3 regions of the Buttiauxella agrestis genome follow, and region 2 is predicted to be linked to each of the others. Evidence: predicted binding sites of a transcription regulator. Region 2 holds the regulator's gene; each other region holds the start of a gene.
What was found. The regulator PurR, encoded in region 2, represses purine synthesis genes. The targets are predictions, from matches to a motif close to CANGCAAACGTTTGCNTG.

Region 1: purH (bifunctional phosphoribosylaminoimidazolecarboxamide formyltransferase/IMP cyclohydrolase) is a predicted target of PurR. The motif match lies at 3,116-3,133, and genes of this name have one in related genera.
Region 3: DY231_RS23530 (NCS2 family permease) is a predicted target of PurR. The motif match lies at 2,508-2,525, and genes of this name have one in related genera.

Annotation. Positions count from the first base shown of each region.
Region 1 is NZ_UIGI01000001.1:4,668,757-4,675,320, reverse strand. Features, by position in the region: gene DY231_RS22095 (DUF1481 domain-containing protein) at 1-55, shown strand, start outside; gene purD (phosphoribosylamine--glycine ligase) at 102-1,394, opposite strand; gene purH (bifunctional phosphoribosylaminoimidazolecarboxamide formyltransferase/IMP cyclohydrolase) at 1,411-2,997, opposite strand; rRNA gene DY231_RS22080 (16S ribosomal RNA) at 3,608-5,149, shown strand; tRNA gene DY231_RS22075 (tRNA-Glu) at 5,235-5,310, shown strand; rRNA gene DY231_RS22070 (23S ribosomal RNA) at 5,529-6,564, shown strand, end outside.
Region 2 is NZ_UIGI01000001.1:2,257,178-2,263,741, reverse strand. Features, by position in the region: gene DY231_RS10925 (C40 family peptidase) at 1-425, shown strand, start outside; gene sodB (superoxide dismutase [Fe]) at 602-1,183, shown strand; gene cydH (cytochrome bd-I oxidase subunit CydH) at 1,223-1,312, opposite strand; gene purR (HTH-type transcriptional repressor PurR) at 1,609-2,634, shown strand; gene punR (DNA-binding transcriptional activator PunR) at 2,727-3,638, opposite strand; gene punC (purine nucleoside transporter PunC) at 3,754-4,947, shown strand; gene cfa (cyclopropane fatty acyl phospholipid synthase) at 5,234-6,382, shown strand.
Region 3 is NZ_UIGI01000001.1:4,971,904-4,978,467, reverse strand. Features, by position in the region: gene DY231_RS23540 (MBL fold metallo-hydrolase) at 1-661, shown strand, start outside; gene DY231_RS23535 (RamA family antibiotic efflux transcriptional regulator) at 683-1,024, shown strand; gene DY231_RS23530 (NCS2 family permease) at 1,066-2,403, opposite strand; gene yieH (6-phosphogluconate phosphatase) at 2,583-3,248, shown strand; gene DY231_RS23520 (LacI family DNA-binding transcriptional regulator) at 3,288-4,322, opposite strand; gene DY231_RS23515 (PTS sugar transporter subunit IIA) at 4,580-5,023, shown strand; gene DY231_RS23510 (PTS sugar transporter subunit IIB) at 5,042-5,329, shown strand; gene ulaA (PTS ascorbate transporter subunit IIC) at 5,342-6,564, shown strand, end outside.

The sequences.
Region 1 (6,564 bases), 2.4 Mb from region 2:
GCTGGTCGCGAATCAGGATTACTGTAGCTGGCAGCCTAAGCCGGCGACATTCTAGATGTAAAAAAACCGCCACGCGGCGGTCTTTAATATCACTTCAAATATTACTTCGCGTTTTCACGTTCAATGGCGCGATAGCCAATATCTGAGCGGCTGAAACTGCCATCCCAGTGGATATCCTTCATCAACTCGTAAGCACGCTGCTGCGCTTGTGCGACGGTATCACCTAATGCGGTCACGCACAGAACGCGGCCACCGTTAGTCACAACCATATCGTCTTCACGCAGTTGGGTTCCGGCATGGAACACTTTGCCGTCTGCGACTTCTTCCAGTGGTAGGCCGTGAATCACGTCCCCATTACGATAATCCGCCGGATAACCGCCAGCCGCCATCACGACACCCAGAGATGGGCGTTCGTCCCACTTCGATGTTGTCACATCCAGCTTGCCATCACACGCGGCAAGGCACAGCTCAACCAGGTCTGATTGAAGGCGCAGCATAATCGGTTGAGTTTCCGGGTCGCCAAAGCGGCAGTTAAACTCGATAACCTTCGGATTGCCTTGCTTGTCGATCATCAGGCCAGCGTACAGGAAACCAGTATAAGTATTCCCTTCCGCCGCCATGCCGCGCACGGTTGGCCAGATAACCAGGTCCATTGCACGCTGGTGGACTTCATCCGTCACAACCGGAGCCGGAGAATACGCGCCCATACCGCCGGTATTGGGACCCGTATCTCCATCACCCACACGCTTGTGATCCTGGCTGGTGGCCATTGGCAGAACGTTTTCGCCATCCACCATCACGATGAAGCTGGCTTCTTCGCCATCCAAAAACTCTTCTACAACGATGCGGTGCCCGGCGTCGCCAAAGGCGTTACCCGCCAGCATATCGTTTACCGCAGCTTCAGCTTCCTCCAGCGTCATCGCTACGATTACGCCTTTACCTGCGGCCAGGCCATCGGCCTTAATGACAATCGGCGCGCCTTTTTCACGGACATAAGCCAAAGCGGGTTCGACTTCAGTGAAGTTTTGGTACTCAGCGGTCGGGATTTTGTGGCGAGCCAGGAAATCCTTGGTGAAAGCTTTTGAACCTTCTAACTGCGCAGCCCCCTGAGTTGGGCCAAAGATCTTCAGGCCCGCCGCACGGAAGGCGTCGACCACGCCAATCACCAGCGGCGCTTCCGGGCCAACAATCGTCAGGTCGATTTTTTCATTCTGTGCAAAGCTCAACAGCGCGGAAATATCCGTTGGGTTAATCGCCACGTTTTGTAAAGCGGGTTCCAGAGCCGTGCCCGCATTGCCGGGGGCGACGAATACCGTGCGAACCAAAGGCGACTGCGATGCTTTCCAGGCCAGCGCGTGTTCACGCCCACCATTACCAATCACTAATACTTTCATTTATGGTCGCTCCGGATTAATGGCGGAAGTGGCGCATGTCGGTAAAGATCATTGCGATCCCGTGTTCGTCAGCGGCAGCGATCACTTCGTCATCGCGAATTGAACCGCCAGGCTGGATAACACAGCTCACGCCGACTGCCGCAGCGGCATCAATACCGTCACGGAACGGGAAGAACGCATCAGATGCCATTGCAGAGCCTTTCACTTCCAGGCCTTCATCGGCGGCTTTGATACCGGCAATTTTGGCGGAGTAAACGCGGCTCATTTGGCCTGCGCCTATACCGATAGTCATATTCTCGCGGGCATAGACAATAGCGTTAGACTTAACAAACTTCGCCACCTTCCAGCAGAACAGCGCATCACGCAGTTCTTGCTCTGTTGGCTGGCGCTTGCTGACAACACGCAGGTCTGCGGCTGTTACCATACCCAAATCGCGATCCTGGACTAACACACCACCGTTGACGCGTTTGAAATCCAGACCCGGAACACGCTGCTGCCACTGGCCGCAAGTCAGAACGCGAACGTTTTGCTTAGCGGCTGTGATCTTCAGTGCTTCTTCGCTTGCTGACGGCGCAATAATCACTTCGACGAATTGGCGAGAGATAATCGCTTGTGCAGTTTCAGCGTCCAGTTCACGGTTGAACGCGATGATGCCGCCGAATGCGGAAGTCGGATCTGTTTTATAGGCACGGTCGTATGCATCTAATAAGGAATCGCTGACTGCCACGCCACAAGGGTTGGCATGCTTCACGATAACGCAGGCAGGTTCGCTGAACTCTTTCACACATTCCAGTGCCGCATCAGTATCAGCAATGTTGTTATAAGAAAGCGCTTTGCCCTGAACTTGTGTCGCGGTGGCAACCGACGCTTCTTTAATTTCTTCTATATAGAAGGCGGCTTGCTGGTGGCTGTTTTCACCGTAGCGCATATCCTGCTTCTTAATGAAGTTCAGGTTCAGCGTGCGAGGGAAGCGACCGGAAGGATCTTTGCTTTCGCCGTGATATGCAGGAACCATGCTACCGAAGTAGTTGGCGATCATACTGTCGTAGGCGGCGGTGTGTTCGAATGCCTTAATCGCCAAATCGAAACGTGTCTCGAGCGTGAGGGAGCCTTCGTTAGTATCCAGCTCGCTAATAATCGCTTCGTAGTCGCTGCTCTTTACGACGATTGCCACATCTTTATGGTTCTTCGCCGCCGAGCGCACCATGGTTGGGCCGCCGATATCAATATTCTCTACCGCATCTTCCAGAGAGCAACCTTCACGGGCAACAGTCTGGGCGAACGGATAGAGGTTGACGACAACCATATCAATTGGGGAGATAGCGTGTTGTTCCATGATCGCATCATCCTGGCCACGACGACCGAGAATGCCACCATGCACCTTTGGATGCAGGGTTTTGACGCGTCCATCCATCATCTCCGGGAAACCGGTGTAGTCAGAGACTTCGGTTACCGGCAGGCCAGCTTTAGCCAGCAGATGAGCGGTTCCGCCAGTGGACAGCAGCTCCACGCCACGTTGGGAGAGCGCCTGGGCGAATTCGACGATACCGGCTTTGTCAGAAACACTGAGCAGAGCGCGGCGTACAGGACGACGTTGTTGCATGGTTTGATCCCTTAGCTTTGGTTCGCATATAGAAGAGCGTTAGCTGAATTTTAGTTATTTTCCCTAAAACTCAGCTAACGCCCCAAAACGGGGCGTCCTTTTATTGCGCGCACATTGTAGCGAAAACGTTTGCGTCACGCTCGCATAATTTAGGACTTCATCACGATTGTGGATAACTTTGTGCACAACTGCGTATAAGGCGGGGTTTTGCTGTGGAATGCAGCAGTCAGTAAAATTACTGCATATTTAGGGTTGCAGCCTCAGAAGAACTCCCTATAATGCGCCTCCATCGACACGGAACATGTGAACAACATCACAGAGTAACGGCGGCGATGAGAGTCAAATATCCTGAAATTAAGGGTTGACTCTGAAAGAGGAAAGCGTAATATACGCCACCTCGAGTTAGCAAGCGAAAGCGCCTAACTCACTGCTCTTTAACAATTTATCAGACAATCTGTGTGGGCACTCGCAGGATTGATATCTCAGATACCTTCGGGTATCAAAAAAATATCAAGTCTTGAAGAGTGACCAAGCAGTAATTCATTTAGTTGAATTATTACGAAAGTTAATTTTTGAGCACCGCTTCACGAGTTGAAGTAAATCAAGCTTTTAATTGAAGAGTTTGATCATGGCTCAGATTGAACGCTGGCGGCAGGCCTAACACATGCAAGTCGAGCGGTAGCACAAGAGAGCTTGCTCTCTGGGTGACGAGCGGCGGACGGGTGAGTAATGTCTGGGAAACTGCCTGATGGAGGGGGATAACTACTGGAAACGGTAGCTAATACCGCATAACGTCTTCGGACCAAAGAGGGGGACCTTCGGGCCTCTTGCCATCAGATGTGCCCAGATGGGATTAGCTAGTAGGTGAGGTAATGGCTCACCTAGGCGACGATCCCTAGCTGGTCTGAGAGGATGACCAGCCACACTGGAACTGAGACACGGTCCAGACTCCTACGGGAGGCAGCAGTGGGGAATATTGCACAATGGGCGCAAGCCTGATGCAGCCATGCCGCGTGTATGAAGAAGGCCTTCGGGTTGTAAAGTACTTTCAGCGAGGAGGAAGGCATTGTGGTTAATAACCGCAGTGATTGACGTTACTCGCAGAAGAAGCACCGGCTAACTCCGTGCCAGCAGCCGCGGTAATACGGAGGGTGCAAGCGTTAATCGGAATTACTGGGCGTAAAGCGCACGCAGGCGGTCTGTCAAGTCGGATGTGAAATCCCCGGGCTCAACCTGGGAACTGCATTCGAAACTGGCAGGCTAGAGTCTTGTAGAGGGGGGTAGAATTCCAGGTGTAGCGGTGAAATGCGTAGAGATCTGGAGGAATACCGGTGGCGAAGGCGGCCCCCTGGACAAAGACTGACGCTCAGGTGCGAAAGCGTGGGGAGCAAACAGGATTAGATACCCTGGTAGTCCACGCCGTAAACGATGTCGACTTGGAGGTTGTTCCCTTGAGGAGTGGCTTCCGGAGCTAACGCGTTAAGTCGACCGCCTGGGGAGTACGGCCGCAAGGTTAAAACTCAAATGAATTGACGGGGGCCCGCACAAGCGGTGGAGCATGTGGTTTAATTCGATGCAACGCGAAGAACCTTACCTACTCTTGACATCCAGAGAATTCGCTAGAGATAGCTTAGTGCCTTCGGGAACTCTGAGACAGGTGCTGCATGGCTGTCGTCAGCTCGTGTTGTGAAATGTTGGGTTAAGTCCCGCAACGAGCGCAACCCTTATCCTTTGTTGCCAGCGGTTCGGCCGGGAACTCAAAGGAGACTGCCAGTGATAAACTGGAGGAAGGTGGGGATGACGTCAAGTCATCATGGCCCTTACGAGTAGGGCTACACACGTGCTACAATGGCGCATACAAAGAGAAGCGACCTCGCGAGAGCAAGCGGACCTCATAAAGTGCGTCGTAGTCCGGATCGGAGTCTGCAACTCGACTCCGTGAAGTCGGAATCGCTAGTAATCGTAGATCAGAATGCTACGGTGAATACGTTCCCGGGCCTTGTACACACCGCCCGTCACACCATGGGAGTGGGTTGCAAAAGAAGTAGGTAGCTTAACCTTCGGGAGGGCGCTTACCACTTTGTGATTCATGACTGGGGTGAAGTCGTAACAAGGTAACCGTAGGGGAACCTGCGGTTGGATCACCTCCTTACCTAATAGATACAAACCCGCGTAGTGCTCACACAGATTGTCTGATAGAAGTAAATGAGCAAGCGATCCCTTCAACGGGATATCGTGTCCCCATCGTCTAGAGGCCCAGGACACTGCCCTTTCACGGCTGTAACAGGGGTTCGAATCCCCTTGGGGACGCCATCTTAAGATAATGATGTGAAAGACATTATCACACATATCTCAAAACTGACTTTCGAGTCACGTTTGAGATATTGCTCTTTAAAAATCCGGAACAAGCTGAAAATTGAAACGACACACTGTTTCCTTTCTCCGTAATAAGAAAGGAAAATGCGGTGTGTTCGAGTCTCTCAAATTTTCACAACATCGATTGTGTCTCACGAGACATCTTCGGGTTGTGAGGTTAAGCGACTAAGCGTACACGGTGGATGCCCTGGCAGTCAGAGGCGATGAAGGACGTGCTAATCTGCGATAAGCGTCGGTAAGGTGATATGAACCGTTATAACCGACGATTTCCGAATGGGGAAACCCAGTGCAATTCGTTGCACTATCGTTAAGTGAATACATAGCTTAACGAAGCGAACCGGGGGAACTGAAACATCTAAGTACCCCGAGGAAAAGAAATCAACCGAGATTCCCCCAGTAGCGGCGAGCGAACGGGGAGCAGCCCAGAGTCTGAATCAGTTTGTGTATTAGTGGAAGCGTCTGGAAAGTCGCAGGGTACAGGGTGATACTCCCGTACACAAAAATACACATACTGTGAACTCGAAGAGTAGGGCGGGACACGTGGTATCCTGTCTGAATATGGGGGGACCATCCTCCAAGGCTAAATACTCCTGACTGACCGATAGTGAACCAGTACCGTGAGGGAAAGGCGAAAAGAACCCCGGCGAGGGGAGTGAAACAGAACCTGAAACCGTGTACGTACAAGCAGTGGGAGCCTCTTTTATGGGGTGACTGCGTACCTTTTGTATAATGGGTCAGCGACTTATATTCTGTAGCAAGGTTAACCGTATAGGGGAGCCGCAGGGAAACCGAGTCTTAACTGGGCGTTAAGTTGCAGGGTATAGACCCGAAACCCGGTGATCTAGCCATGGGCAGGTTGAAGGTTGGGTAACACTAACTGGAGGACCGAACCGACTAATGTTGAAAAATTAGCGGATGACTTGTGGCTGGGGGTGAAAGGCCAATCAAACCGGGAGATAGCTGGTTCTCCCCGAAAGCTATTTAGGTAGCGCCTCGTGAACTCATCTTCGGGGGTAGAGCACTGTTTCGGCTAGGGGGCCATCCCGGCTTACCAACCCGATGCAAACTACGAATACCGAAGAATGTTATCACGGGAGACACACGGCGGGTGCTAACGTCCGTCGTGAAGAGGGAAACAACCCAGACCGCCAGCTAAGGTCCCAAAGTCATGGTTAAGTGGGAAACGATGTG
Region 2 (6,564 bases):
AGGCGCATAAAGTCCGCGTGCAAAAAGCACAAAAAACGGCAATGAATAAATTGATGGGCCAGATTGGCAAACCGTATCGCTGGGGAGGCACGTCGCCAAATACCGGCTTCGATTGCAGCGGTCTGGTTTACTACGCTTACAAAGACCTGGTGAAATTCCGCATTCCGCGCACCGCGAACGAAATGTACCACCTGCGTGATGCTTCTTCAGTAGACCGTGGCGAACTGGAAACAGGCGACCTGGTCTTCTTCCGCACCCGTGGTCGCGGCACCGCTGACCACGTCGGCGTGTATGTCGGAAATGGCAAATTCATCCAGTCCCCTCGCACGGGTCGCGATATTCAAATCACGTCGTTAAGTGAAGATTACTGGCAGCGCCACTATGTGGGTGCCAAACGCGTTATGACCTCAAAAACCATTCGCTAATCCCTCTTCGTAAAACTCGCACTTGCCCTTAAAAGGGCAAGTGCGTTTCTCTTTTGCTTTTCCTTTCAATTTGTTAACCTAAACCCGCACTAAAAGTGTTTGTTTAACAATAGATACCCTAAATAATTTGAGCCTACTATGCGGCCCGAAGAATGACGGGTAATAAGGAGTTTGCAATGTCGTTCGAATTACCTGCACTACCATATGCGAAAGATGCATTAGCCCCGCACATCTCTGCTGAAACGCTGGAATACCATTACGGTAAACACCATCAAACCTACGTCACTAACCTGAACAATCTGGTTAAGGGCACCGCGTTTGAAGGTAAAACTCTGGAAGAGATCGTTCGTACTTCAGAAGGCGGCGTATTCAACAACGCAGCACAGGTGTGGAACCACACTTTCTACTGGAACTGTCTGGCGCCAAACGCAGGTGGCGAACCAACAGGCGCACTGCTGGAAGCCATCAATAAATCTTTTGGTAGCTTTGCTGAATTCAAACAGCAGTTTACCGACGCGGCTATCAAAAACTTCGGCGCGGGTTGGACCTGGCTGGTTAAGCAAGAAGATGGCGCATTAGCTATCGTTTCAACGTCTAACGCGGGCACCCCGCTGACCACTGCGGCAAAACCGCTGTTGACGGTAGACGTTTGGGAACATGCTTACTACATCGACTACCGTAATGCTCGTGCAGGCTACCTTGAGCATTTCTGGGCGCTGGTGAACTGGGAATTTGTTGCGAAGAATCTGGCAGCGTAAAACCTAAAAGATATGGGCCGCGATTGCGGCCCATTTTAATCAGTGCAGTACGGCGGTTAACGCGCCAAATACGATCAGTGCCAGAACAATAACCGTTGTGGTGATTGAAAATTTCAAATCTGTGCTCATCGCTAAACTCCTTTTAATTACCTTACAATCGGTGTGTCAGATTGATTTTCCCACAACCAGAGATAAAAATCCTCCTGGTTTTAACCTGATATCGCTTTTCCCTCTTCCACTTTTCTTCCGGATAGGCCAAAATCCCTCGCTAATTTATTGCGTACCATCAATTCTATGCCCTCCTTCCGTTTTATGTCGCAATCCCGGCATACCCGCAACCCAAACGTTGCCTCAGGAGTCAGTGTACGCAAACGTTTAACATATTAGTTATCAGGAGTTTACGATATGGCCTGGAGTGAAATTTAATGGCGACAATCAAGGACGTGGCGAAGCGCGCAAACGTTTCCACTACAACCGTATCACATGTGATTAACAAAACTCGTTTTGTGGCGGAAGAGACACGCAATGCGGTCTGGGCGGCAATCAAAGAATTGCACTATTCACCCAGTGCCGTCGCACGCAGCCTTAAAGTTAATCACACCAAAACGATTGGTCTGCTTGCCACTTCCAGCGAAGCCCCCTATTTCGCCGAGATCATCGAAGCCGTGGAAAATAGCTGCTTTGAAAAAGGCTACACTCTGATTCTGGGTAATGCGCACAACAACTTTGAAAAACAGCGCGCTTATTTATCAATGATGGCGCAAAAGCGCGTCGATGGCCTGCTGGTGATGTGTTCTGAGTATCCGGAATATCTGCTGACCATGCTCGAAGAATACCGCCATATCCCAATGGTGGTGATGGACTGGGGCGAAGCTCGCGCAGACTTCACCGACTCAGTGGTCGATAACGCGTTCCACGGCGGTTATCTGGCCGGGCGTTATTTGATTGAACGCGGCCACCGTGAAATTGGTGCCATTCCTGGCCAAATGGAACGTAATACCGGCGGTGGTCGTCACGCAGGCTTTATGAAAGCGCTGGAAGAAGCCGGTATCGCCATTCCAGAAAACTGGATTGTTCAGGGTGACTTTGAGCCAGAGTCTGGCTACCGCGCGATGCAGCAGATCCTCGGCCAGTCTCATCGTCCAACGGCAGTATTCTGTGGCGGCGATATTATGGCGATGGGCGCGATTTGTGCCGCTGATGAGATGGGTCTGCGTGTGCCGCAGGATGTCTCCGTTATTGGTTACGACAATGTGCGCAATGCGCGTTTCTTCTCGCCTGCCCTGACCACCATTCACCAGCCGAAAGATTCGCTGGGTGAAACGGCGTTTAACATGCTGCTGGACCGTATCGTCAACAAACGCGAAGAGTCGCAATCAATTGAAGTGCATCCGCGCCTGATTGAACGCCGCTCCGTAGCCGACGGTCCGTTCCGCGATTATCGCCGCTAAAATATCGTAGGCCGTACAGCAGCGTCATCCGACAGTTCTGACGTAAATGGTGGATGACGCCTACGGCTTATCCACCCTACGAACTGCCCGATTTATAATGGCTCCTGCAACCACTCCTGATTCATCGTTTCGCTATCTCCCAGATAATCTAGTAACCAGGCTAGCGCGGGTGACGCATCATTTTGCTTCCACGTCAGGCAACACGCGGCATCCGGGAATGGGTTATCCAACGTCAGCTCGCACCATTTACCAGAATCTACCCACGGTCTGGCGATATGCAATGGCACCATACCGATACACAAACCTGCACTCAGGCAATCGGAACCCGATTCCCAATCCGGTACCACTACGCGCCGCTGGTTATCCAGCAGCCAGGTAATACGTTTGGGTAAAGAACGCGAAGTATCTTCCAGAACCAGCGACGGCCAGGCTCGCAAGTCGTCATCACTCAATGTGCCGCCTTGTATCGCCAGGGGATGATTCGCTGCCACCACGCAACGCCAGCTCAGTGTCCCCATGTCCCGGAAGGCAAAACGCCCACCGACAGGAATAGCCTGAGTGGCGCCAATCGCAACTTCAACGCGCCCATCCGCCAGTGCGTCCCACACGCCGTTAAAAACTTCCTGAAAAATATGCAGCTCGATATCCGGGAAATGACGGTAGAAATCCAACACCAGCTGGCGCGTGCGCTCCGGTTTTACAATATTATCGACCGCAATCGCCAGGTGTCCGCGCCATCCATTTGCGATCTGCTGGCACTGTTGCCGTGTCGTCATCATTTTTTTGATAACAGAGCGCCCTTCCTTCAAAAAAAAGACGCCTGCGGGGGTTAATTCCACGTCACGGTGACGGCGTTCAAACAGCGGCACAGCTAACCACTCTTCCAGTTGCCGTACCGTATAGCTGATGGCAGACGGAACGCGGTGCAACTCCTGTGCAGCACCACTGAAGCTGCCATTGCGCGCCACCGCATCTATCACTTCCAGCGAATATTCTGACCACATTTTTCTGCTCACAAATTTTTTGAACGCAATAGACAAATATTAGCGTTTCACAAGCGTAATTGCACTCCGTACACTCTCGCGGCAATCAACCTGCAAGATAAATCAAGAGAAAAACATGCAACCATCAAAAGGATTTCTTATCTGGCTGGCCGGATTAAGTGTGCTGGGGTTCCTCGCCACAGACATGTATCTGCCAGCTTTCGCGGCTATTCAGCAAGATTTACAGACCGATGCTTCCGCGGTGAGCGCAAGCCTGAGTTTGTTCCTCGCCGGATTTGCGTTCGCCCAGTTAATGTGGGGGCCGCTGTCTGACCATTTCGGCCGCAAACCTGTGTTACTGGCCGGGTTGAGCCTGTTTGCCGTCGGTTGTATCGGCATGTTGTGGGTCGAAAGCGCCACCGCGCTGTTGGTCCTGCGCTTTGTACAGGCCGTGGGTGTGTGTTCTGCGGCGGTGAGCTGGCAGGCACTGGTGACGGATTATTACCCGGCGAATCGCGCAAATCGTATTTTCGCCACGATTATGCCGCTGGTTGGCTTGTCTCCGGCACTGGCACCGCTGCTCGGTAGCTGGATTTTGGTGCACTTCGACTGGCAGGCGATCTTCGCCACCCTGTTTGGAATCACCCTGGTGCTGATGATCCCAACGCTGCGCCTGAAGCCACGCACTCAGCATCACCCGCAAACGGAAGACAATAAAGTCAGCTTTATGTCGTTGCTGCGCAATCGCGTATATAGCGGCAACGTATTGATTTATGCCGCTTGTTCCGCAAGCTTCTTTGCCTGGTTGACCGGTTCCCCATTCATCCTGAACGATATGGGTTACAGCCCGGCGGCAATCGGCCTGAGCTACGTGCCACAAACCATTGCCTTCCTGATTGGCGGTTACGGTTGTCGCAGCGCGCTGCAAAAATGGAACGGTAAGCAAATGCTGCCCTGGCTGCTGGCTTTATATACGCTGAGTATTTTCGGCACCTGGGCGGTTTCGATAAGCGGTCACGCGACCCTGACGCTGCTGCTGATCCCATTCTGTATCATGGCAATCGCCAACGGTGCAATTTACCCCATCGTTGTCGCTTCAGCACTGCTGCCATTCCCGCAGGCCACGGGTAAAGCCGCTGCGCTGCAAAACACGCTGCAATTGGGCCTGTGCTTCCTGGCAAGTTTGATGGTGTCCTGGCTTGTGGCAACGCCGCTGCTGACGACCACCAGCGTGATGCTGGTGACCATTGCGCTGGCAATGTTAGGTTATCTGATGCAGCGCCGTAAAAATGTCGAGGTCTGGCAAGCTGCTGAATCCGACGCGCATTAGTGATATGAGTGAATAACTTAGCGTGCTAACAATATTTCATTGAATCACTAAACAGGCGAGCCTATACTCATTAGCGGCTCGGTTGTCAGCACAATTATAATGAAATCGTGACGGGAGCCTTTGTGCTCCCGTTTGTTGTTTTGAGAGCTTTTTTTGTGGGCACTCGCCCCTTTCTCTGTTCTACGTCGGATATCAGGCTCACGGTTTTTTCCGTGACATTTCTCACATGCCCAAAATAGCGTCTACGCTGTTTGAAGGTTCCTCACACAATGGTGATGGAGAAGCTATGAGTTCATCGTGTATAGAAGAAGTCAGCATAAGAAATAACCCGTGGTATCGAATTGTTAACGAAATGCTCGCTAAAGCCGGTGTGGAAATCAACGGCCCGCGCCCTTTCGATATACAGGTTAAGCATCCCGATTTTTTTAAACGCGTCCTGCAAGAGGGTACACTCGGGCTGGGTGAAAGCTATATGGACGGTTGGTGGGACTGCGAGCGTCTGGATATATTTTTCAATAACACCATTCGTGCCGGACTGGAGAATCAACTTCCCCGCCATTTAAAAGACACACTGCGTATTGCCGCGGCCCGGATAATGAATCTGCAATCTAAAAAACGCGCCTGGATTGTTGGCAAAGAACATTACGATCTTGGCAATGATTTATTTAGCCGCATGCTTGATGAGCATATGCAATATTCCTGTGGTTACTGGAAAGAAGCCACCACGCTCGGCGACGCGCAGAATGCCAAACTAAAAATGATCTGCGATAAACTCCAACTGGAACCGGGAATGACGCTGCTGGATATTGGTTGCGGCTGGGGCGGTCTTGCACAATATGCGGCCCGACATTACGGCGTCGCGGTGCACGGTGTCACAATCTCTGCCGAACAACAAAAAATGGCGCAGGAACGGTGTGCGGGTCTTGATGTGACTATTTTGCTGCAAGACTATCGCGAACTGGATATGCAATTTGACCGCATTGTTTCCGTCGGTATGTTTGAACATGTCGGGCCAAAAAACTATGCCACCTATTTTAGTGTCGCCGACCGTAATCTGAAACCGGAAGGGATTTTCCTCCTGCACACCATTGGTTCTAATAAAACCAATAACAACGTGGATCCGTGGATTGATAAATATATCTTCCCGAATGGGTGTCTGCCATCGGTGCGCCAGATTGCACAAGCCAGCGAAGGGCATTTCGTGATGGAAGACTGGCATAACTTTGGTGCCGATTACGATAAAACATTGATGGCCTGGAATGAGCGTTTCCTGCACCACTGGCCTGAAATCGCCGATAACTATTCCGAACGTTTTCAACGCATGTTTAGTTATTATCTGAATGCCTGTGCCGGAGCCTTCCGCGCCCGTGATATTCAGCTATGGCAAATTGTCTTTAGTCGCGGCATTGAAGACGGCTTACGTGTTCCACATTAATGAATAATGGCCCCGGTATCTCCGGGGTCACTATTCGCTGCAATTCCGTAGCATTTTCTTAACAAAGCGTGACCCTCCTCACGTTTCCATATCTCCTTTCTTCCCGAGTTTGATCCCGTTAACATTTATTCGCTTCTCAGTTGGAAACCGGTTTCCGTTTTGTTTCACAATAACTGCACTTC
Region 3 (6,564 bases), 2.7 Mb from region 2:
GCCCGAAATTGACCTGCTGATCATTTCCCACGACCACTACGATCACCTGGATTACGCCACCATCAAGGCGCTGAAACCTAAAATCCGCCAGATAATCACGCCGCTTGGCGTCGGTTCACATCTGCGCTATTGGGGAGTAAATAGCGACATCATTCAGGAAAAAGACTGGAACCAGTCAGTAAAAGTTTCGAATGAGCTGAGCGTTCATGTACTTCCTGCGCGACATTTTTCTGGCCGCACATTGAAGAGCAACCAGACGCTATGGGCAAGTTTTATGTTCGTGACCGATGAACACAAAGTCTATTACAGCGGCGATACCGGCTACGGACCGCATTTCAAAGCGATTGGCGAGCAGTTTGGCTCAGTGGATTTAGCCATCATGGAAAATGGTCAGTACGACGAGGACTGGAACAACATTCATATGATGCCAAAAGAAACCGCGCAGGCCGCTGTTGATTTGAATGCTCGTGCGATTTTGCCGGGACATGCGGGCCGCTTTGTACTGGCAAAACATACCTGGGATGCACCGTACAAAAGCCTGGCGCAAGCCAGTACCGGCAAAAATTTCCGTTTGTTAACGCCAAAGCAGGGCGAGCCTGTTTGGGTGAACGACAACGCACAACAATTTAGTGCCTGGTGGGAATCTACCAGTGCCATGTAAGCAAAAAGCGCGGGGGGACGAATGACTATTTCAGCTCAGGTTATCGACACAATTGTTGAATGGATTGACGACAATTTGCACCAGCCATTACGCATTGATGATATTGCCTTACATGCGGGTTATTCGAAGTGGCACTTGCAGCGTTTGTTTATGCAGTACAAAGGCGAGAGCCTCGGGAAATACATTCGCGACCGCAAACTGTTGCTGGCCGCGCGTGATTTACGCGATACCGATAACAAGGTTTACGATATTAGTCTGAAGTATGGCTTTGATTCGCAGCAGACATTTACGCGGATATTTACGCGCACATTTCATCAGCCGCCGGGCAGGTATCGCAGAGAGAATCATACGTTGAACGGGTAATAAGTAGGCCGGATAAGCGAAGCGTCATCCGGCACAACCTATTAGTGTGCGTCGATAAAGACGATTTTCAGAACAAACATCAGCGCCACGACAATCACGCATGGGCTGATTTCACGCCAGCGACCGGTGCCGAGTTTCATCACGCAATATGAGATGAAGCCCAGTGCGATACCTTCGGTGATGGAGAAGCTAAATGGCATCATTACCGCGGTAATAAACGCCGGAACCGCTTCGGTCAGATCATCCCACTTCACGCGCGACAAGCTGGAAGTCATCAACACGCCAACGTAAATCAGAGCGCCTGCTGCCGCATATGCCGGAACCATGCCCGCCAATGGTGACAGGAAGATAACCAGCAAGAACAACAAGCCCACGATCACCGCCGTCAGGCCAGTGCGCCCGCCAACAGACACGCCAGAAGAACTCTCGATATAGGCCGTAACGGAAGATGTTCCGATAAACGCGCCCGCAACAGAGGAGACGCTATCAACGTACAGCGCCTGCTTCATGCGTGGGAATTTTCCTTTTTCGTCGGCAAGGCCTGCTTTATCCGTTACGCCAATCAGCGTGCCGGAGGAGTCAAACAGGTTAACCAGCATAAAGGAGAAGATAACGCCTGCCAGGCCAATGTTCAGAGAACCGGCTAAATCCACCTGACCGACAACGGACAGCACGCTTGGTGGCGCAGAAACGATGCCATGATATTGCACATCGCCCATCATCCAGCCCAGCAATGTTGTCACCACGATGGATACCAGCACAGCTGCGTGGATGTTACGCGAAGCCAGAATAGCGATGATAAAGAAGCCCAGCGCGCCCAGCAGAACGCTGTGCGAAGTCAGGTTGCCGATGGTCACTAACGTATCTTTGTTAGCCACGATAATACCGGCGTTTTTCAGGCCCATCATGCCGATGAACAGCCCGATACCACTGGTGATACCGACACGCAAACTCACCGGAATATTGGCAATCATCCAGTAACGCACGCGGAAAATAGTCAGCAACAGCAAACCGACTGCACCCCAGAAAATGGCACCCATACCGACTTGCCAGGAAATCCCCATCGCGCCAACCACCACAAAGGCGAAGAACGCATTCAGGCCCATGGCCGGAGCCAGTGCAACGGGCAGGTTGGCGAAAATACCCATCAGGATGCTACCTAATGCGGCAATCAAACAGGTGGTGACGAAAACGGCCTGGGTATCCATACCAGCGGCGCCAAGGATCTGCGGGTTGACGAAAACGATATACACCATCGTCAGGAAGGTCGTGAGACCGGCGATCACTTCAGTGCGGGCCGTGGTGCCGTGTTCGCGCAGTTTAAACACGCGCTCGAGCAGCCCCGGATTTGCGGCCGGAGTAGATTGTGGTTGGCTCATTAGTCTTAATTCCGAACATTGAGAGGGAAAATCCGTCGCTATCCTATACCAAAAATTACAAAACATGGTGACCCGGCGCAGTTTTTTTTCATTGAATTTTCTTATACGGCAACGATTGCGTGCCGCAAAAATTGCGCAAATTGGGTAAGATGCATGTCACTTTAACAAAAGGAGGCGGTATGTCCCGGATAGATGCGGTGTTCTTCGACTGCGATGGCACGCTGGTTGATAGTGAGGTTATTTGCTCCAAAGCCTACGTGCATATGTTTGCGCAATACGGCATCGAGCTTGCGCTCGAGGAGGTTCATAAGACCTTTAAAGGGATCAAGCTCTACGAGATCATCGACACGATCAATGCCCAACATGGAGTGAGCTTGCCAAAAGAGGAACTGGAGCCGATTTATCGCGCCGAAGTTTCACGGCTATTCGACAGCGAACTGGTGGAGATTGAAGGTGCCGCAGCCTTAGTCGACCAAATCAAGGTGCCGATGTGTATTGTCTCCAATGGCCCGGTCAGCAAGATGAATCATTCGCTGGGCAAAACCGGAATGCTCCACCATTTCCCGGACAAACTGTTTAGCGGCTACGATATTCAGCTGTGGAAACCGGACCCGGCACTGATGTTCCACGCCGCCGACGCCATGCGTGTTGATGTGAAAAACTGTGTGCTGGTGGATGATTCGATGGCGGGTGCGCAATCAGGAATTGCCGCAGGCATGGAAGTTTTCTATTTTTGTGCCGACCCGCATAACAAGCCGATTGATCACCCGAAAGTGACGACGTTTACCGATTTAGCGCAGTTGCCGGAGTTATGGCGGGCGCGAGGTTGGAATATTACGGGTTAATGAAAATGGCGGATGGCGCAAGCGTATCCGCCGAATGACTCAGGTGCTTTGGCGTAACTCTATCTGGTAGCTGAAAAGCTCGACCCGTGATTCATCTAACTCATCATCCCGCTCGTCATTGAGCAATTCAATCAGCAGTTTACCCGCGTCTTTGCCCATCTTTTTATAATCGATGCGAATAGAGGTCAGTGTTGGGTGCGTTTGATCGCAGCTATCTGAACCATCGAGGCAGGCGACGGCAATATTCCCCGGGATTTTTAGCAAACGACGCTGACACTCAAACATTATCCCTAACGCAATGTCTTCATGGCTGCAAATCACCGCATCGAGTTCCGGCTGGCGCTGGAGTATTTCAGTCAATGCGTAGCGGCCAAACTGTAGGCTGGCGGCATCGGGCGTGGTAATAACCTGATCGGAATTCTGGTAGCGACTGAGCATGGCTTTATGCCAGCCATTAAGCTGCTGGCGCTGCAGACGGTTATCCATGTGCGCACCAATAAAGCCAATATTCTTATATCCCTGATCTAACAGGTGTTCCGTCAGTTTATGCGCCGCCTCAAAAAATGACGCTTCGAGGGAAATTGACGCCTGGCTAAACGGGGAACCCACCACATTAATCGTTGGAATATTCGCCTTTTCGAGAATTTGCCAGGTTTTTTCAGCCAGTTGCGAGCCAAAGATGACCAGTGCGGCAGGATTGCTTTGCAGCAACGTCATCAATATTTCAGCTTCTTTATTCTTGTTATGTTCATGGCAGCCAAGCAGTAGCTGGAATTCGTTTTTATTCAGCACTTGCTGTAACGACTGCATAAAGCGGGAACTGGCTTTGTCGGTCAAAGAAGGAATGAGTACAGCGACGGTGTCACTGTGTCCGGACGCCAGCGCGCCCGCTGCCCGATTGGGGATATAACCCAGCGCTTCCACCGCTTGTTCTATCTTCTCTCGCAGCTTATCAGAAACCTGATCAGGCGTTCTCAGCGCACGGGAAACGGTCATGGTTCCTACGCCCGCAAAATTGGCGACTTCTTGCAGTGTGACTCGCCCGGTACCTCGGCGCTTACGCGTTTTTTCCATTCTGGTTCTCCGGGCAACTACAACTCACTGTTTTCATTATTTTTATTTCACCGTCTATCCGTCAAACAATTGAACACGTTAGCAAAAACTCTAACGCATTGTATATGCCGGAACTGGATATAGCCAAAGTCGGAGCAGGGATAAATGATAGCGTTATCACAATCCTTGATAGCGCTATCAAATGCGACAACCATCACATTAATTAATACATAAAATATCTACTCTCCTGTTAATTATCATCGGGAGTTATCAGACGCATGTTAAAAAATCTATTAACCGCAGAGGTCATTCAGGTCGTTGAGCAGGCTAAAGACTGGCGCGACGCCGTAGCCATTTCGTGTCGCCCGTTGATTGAAAACGGCTCGATTGAACCACGTTATGTCGAAGCTATTTACCGATCGCATGAAGCTATCGGCCCGTATTACGTGGTAGGCCCAGGCATTGCGATGCCACATGCACGTCCAGAAGAGGGCGCAAATAAACTGGCGCTGGCGCTAACGCTGATTACCTCAGGCGTGAATTTTGATGCCGATGAAAACGATCCGGTAAAACTGTTGATTGTGTTGGCCGCAACCGACAGCACCAGCCACATCGAAGCGATTTCTCAACTCGCTCAGCTATTCGATAACGAACAAGACATTCAGGCCATTTTGACGGCCAAAACATCGCAAGACATTTTGTCCGTCATTGCGCGCTATTAATTATCCAGGAGAACAATGATGAAAATCACAGTGGTATGCGGTAACGGTTTAGGCACCAGTCTGATGATGGAAATGAGCATTAAAACCATCGTTAAAGATCTCGGCGTGAGCGCTGAAGTCGATCACGTTGACCTCGGCTCCGCCAAAGGCACGCCGAGCGATATTTTTGTCGGCACCAAAGACATTGCCGAGCAATTAGTCGCACAGTCCGTCGGCGGCAAAATCGTCGCACTGGACAATATGATCGATAAGAAAGCCATGAAAGAACGTTTGTCCGTGGCATTAACCGAGTTAGGCGCACTGTAAGCAGGGGTCGATATGGATTTCTTTCGTTTTTTGATGAGCGATGTGCTTTCCGAACCGGCTGTACTGGTCGGTTTAATCGCTTTGATTGGTTTGATTGCACAGAAAAAACCGGTCACAGAATGTATTAAAGGCACCGTCAAAACCATTATGGGTTTTGTGATTTTAGGTGCCGGTGCTGGCCTGGTCGTGTCTTCGCTGGGTGATTTCGCCAATATATTCCAGCACGCCTTTGGTATTCAGGGCGTGGTGCCGAACAACGAAGCTATTGTTTCCGTCGCACAGAAAAGCTTCGGTAAAGAGATGGCGATGATCATGTTCTTCGCCATGGTTATCAACATCTTGATTGCCCGCTTCACACCGTGGAAATTTATCTTCCTGACCGGTCATCACACGTTGTTTATGTCGATGATGGTGGCGGTGATTCTGGCAACGGCTGGCATGACTGGCGTAACACTGATTGCTGTTGGCTCGCTGGTGGTGGGTGTGGCGATGGTCTTTTTCCCGGCCATTGCGCACCCTTACATGAAGCAAGTTACCGGTTCTGACGACGTAGCAATTGGCCACTTCTCGACATTATCTTATGTGCTGGCGGGTTTCATCGGCAGCAAGTTTGGTAATAAAGAACATTCGACTGAAGACATGAACGTGCCGAAAAGTCTGCTGTTCTTGCGTGATACACCGGTCGCTATCTCCTTTACCATGAGCATTATCTTCCTCGTGACGTGCCTGTTTGCGGGCGCTGACGTGGTGAAAGAGTTGAGCGGTGGTAAAAACTGGTTCATGTTCTCCATCATGCAATCCATTACCTTTGCGGCAGGTGTGTACATCATCCTGCAAGGTGTGCGCATGGTGATTGCGGAAATCGTTCCAGCGTTCAAAGGTATTTCCGACAAGTTGGTGCCGAACGCGAAGCCAGCGCTCGATTGCCCGGTCGTGTTCCCGTATGCACCTAATGCTGTGCTGGTTGGCTTCCTGAGCAGCTTTGCCGCAGGTTTAATCGGTATGTTCGCGCTGTATCTGTTGAACATGACCGTGATTATCCCAGGCGTGGTGCCGCACTTCTTCGTCGGTGCAGCCGCTGGTGTATTCGGTAACGCAACCGGCGGACGTCGTGGCGCGATTCTGGGAGCATTTGCGCAGGGCTTGCTGATTACCTTCCTGCCAGTGTTCTTGCTGCCAGTGCTGGGCGATATCGGTTTTGCTAACACCACTTTCAGTGATGCCGACTTTGGTGC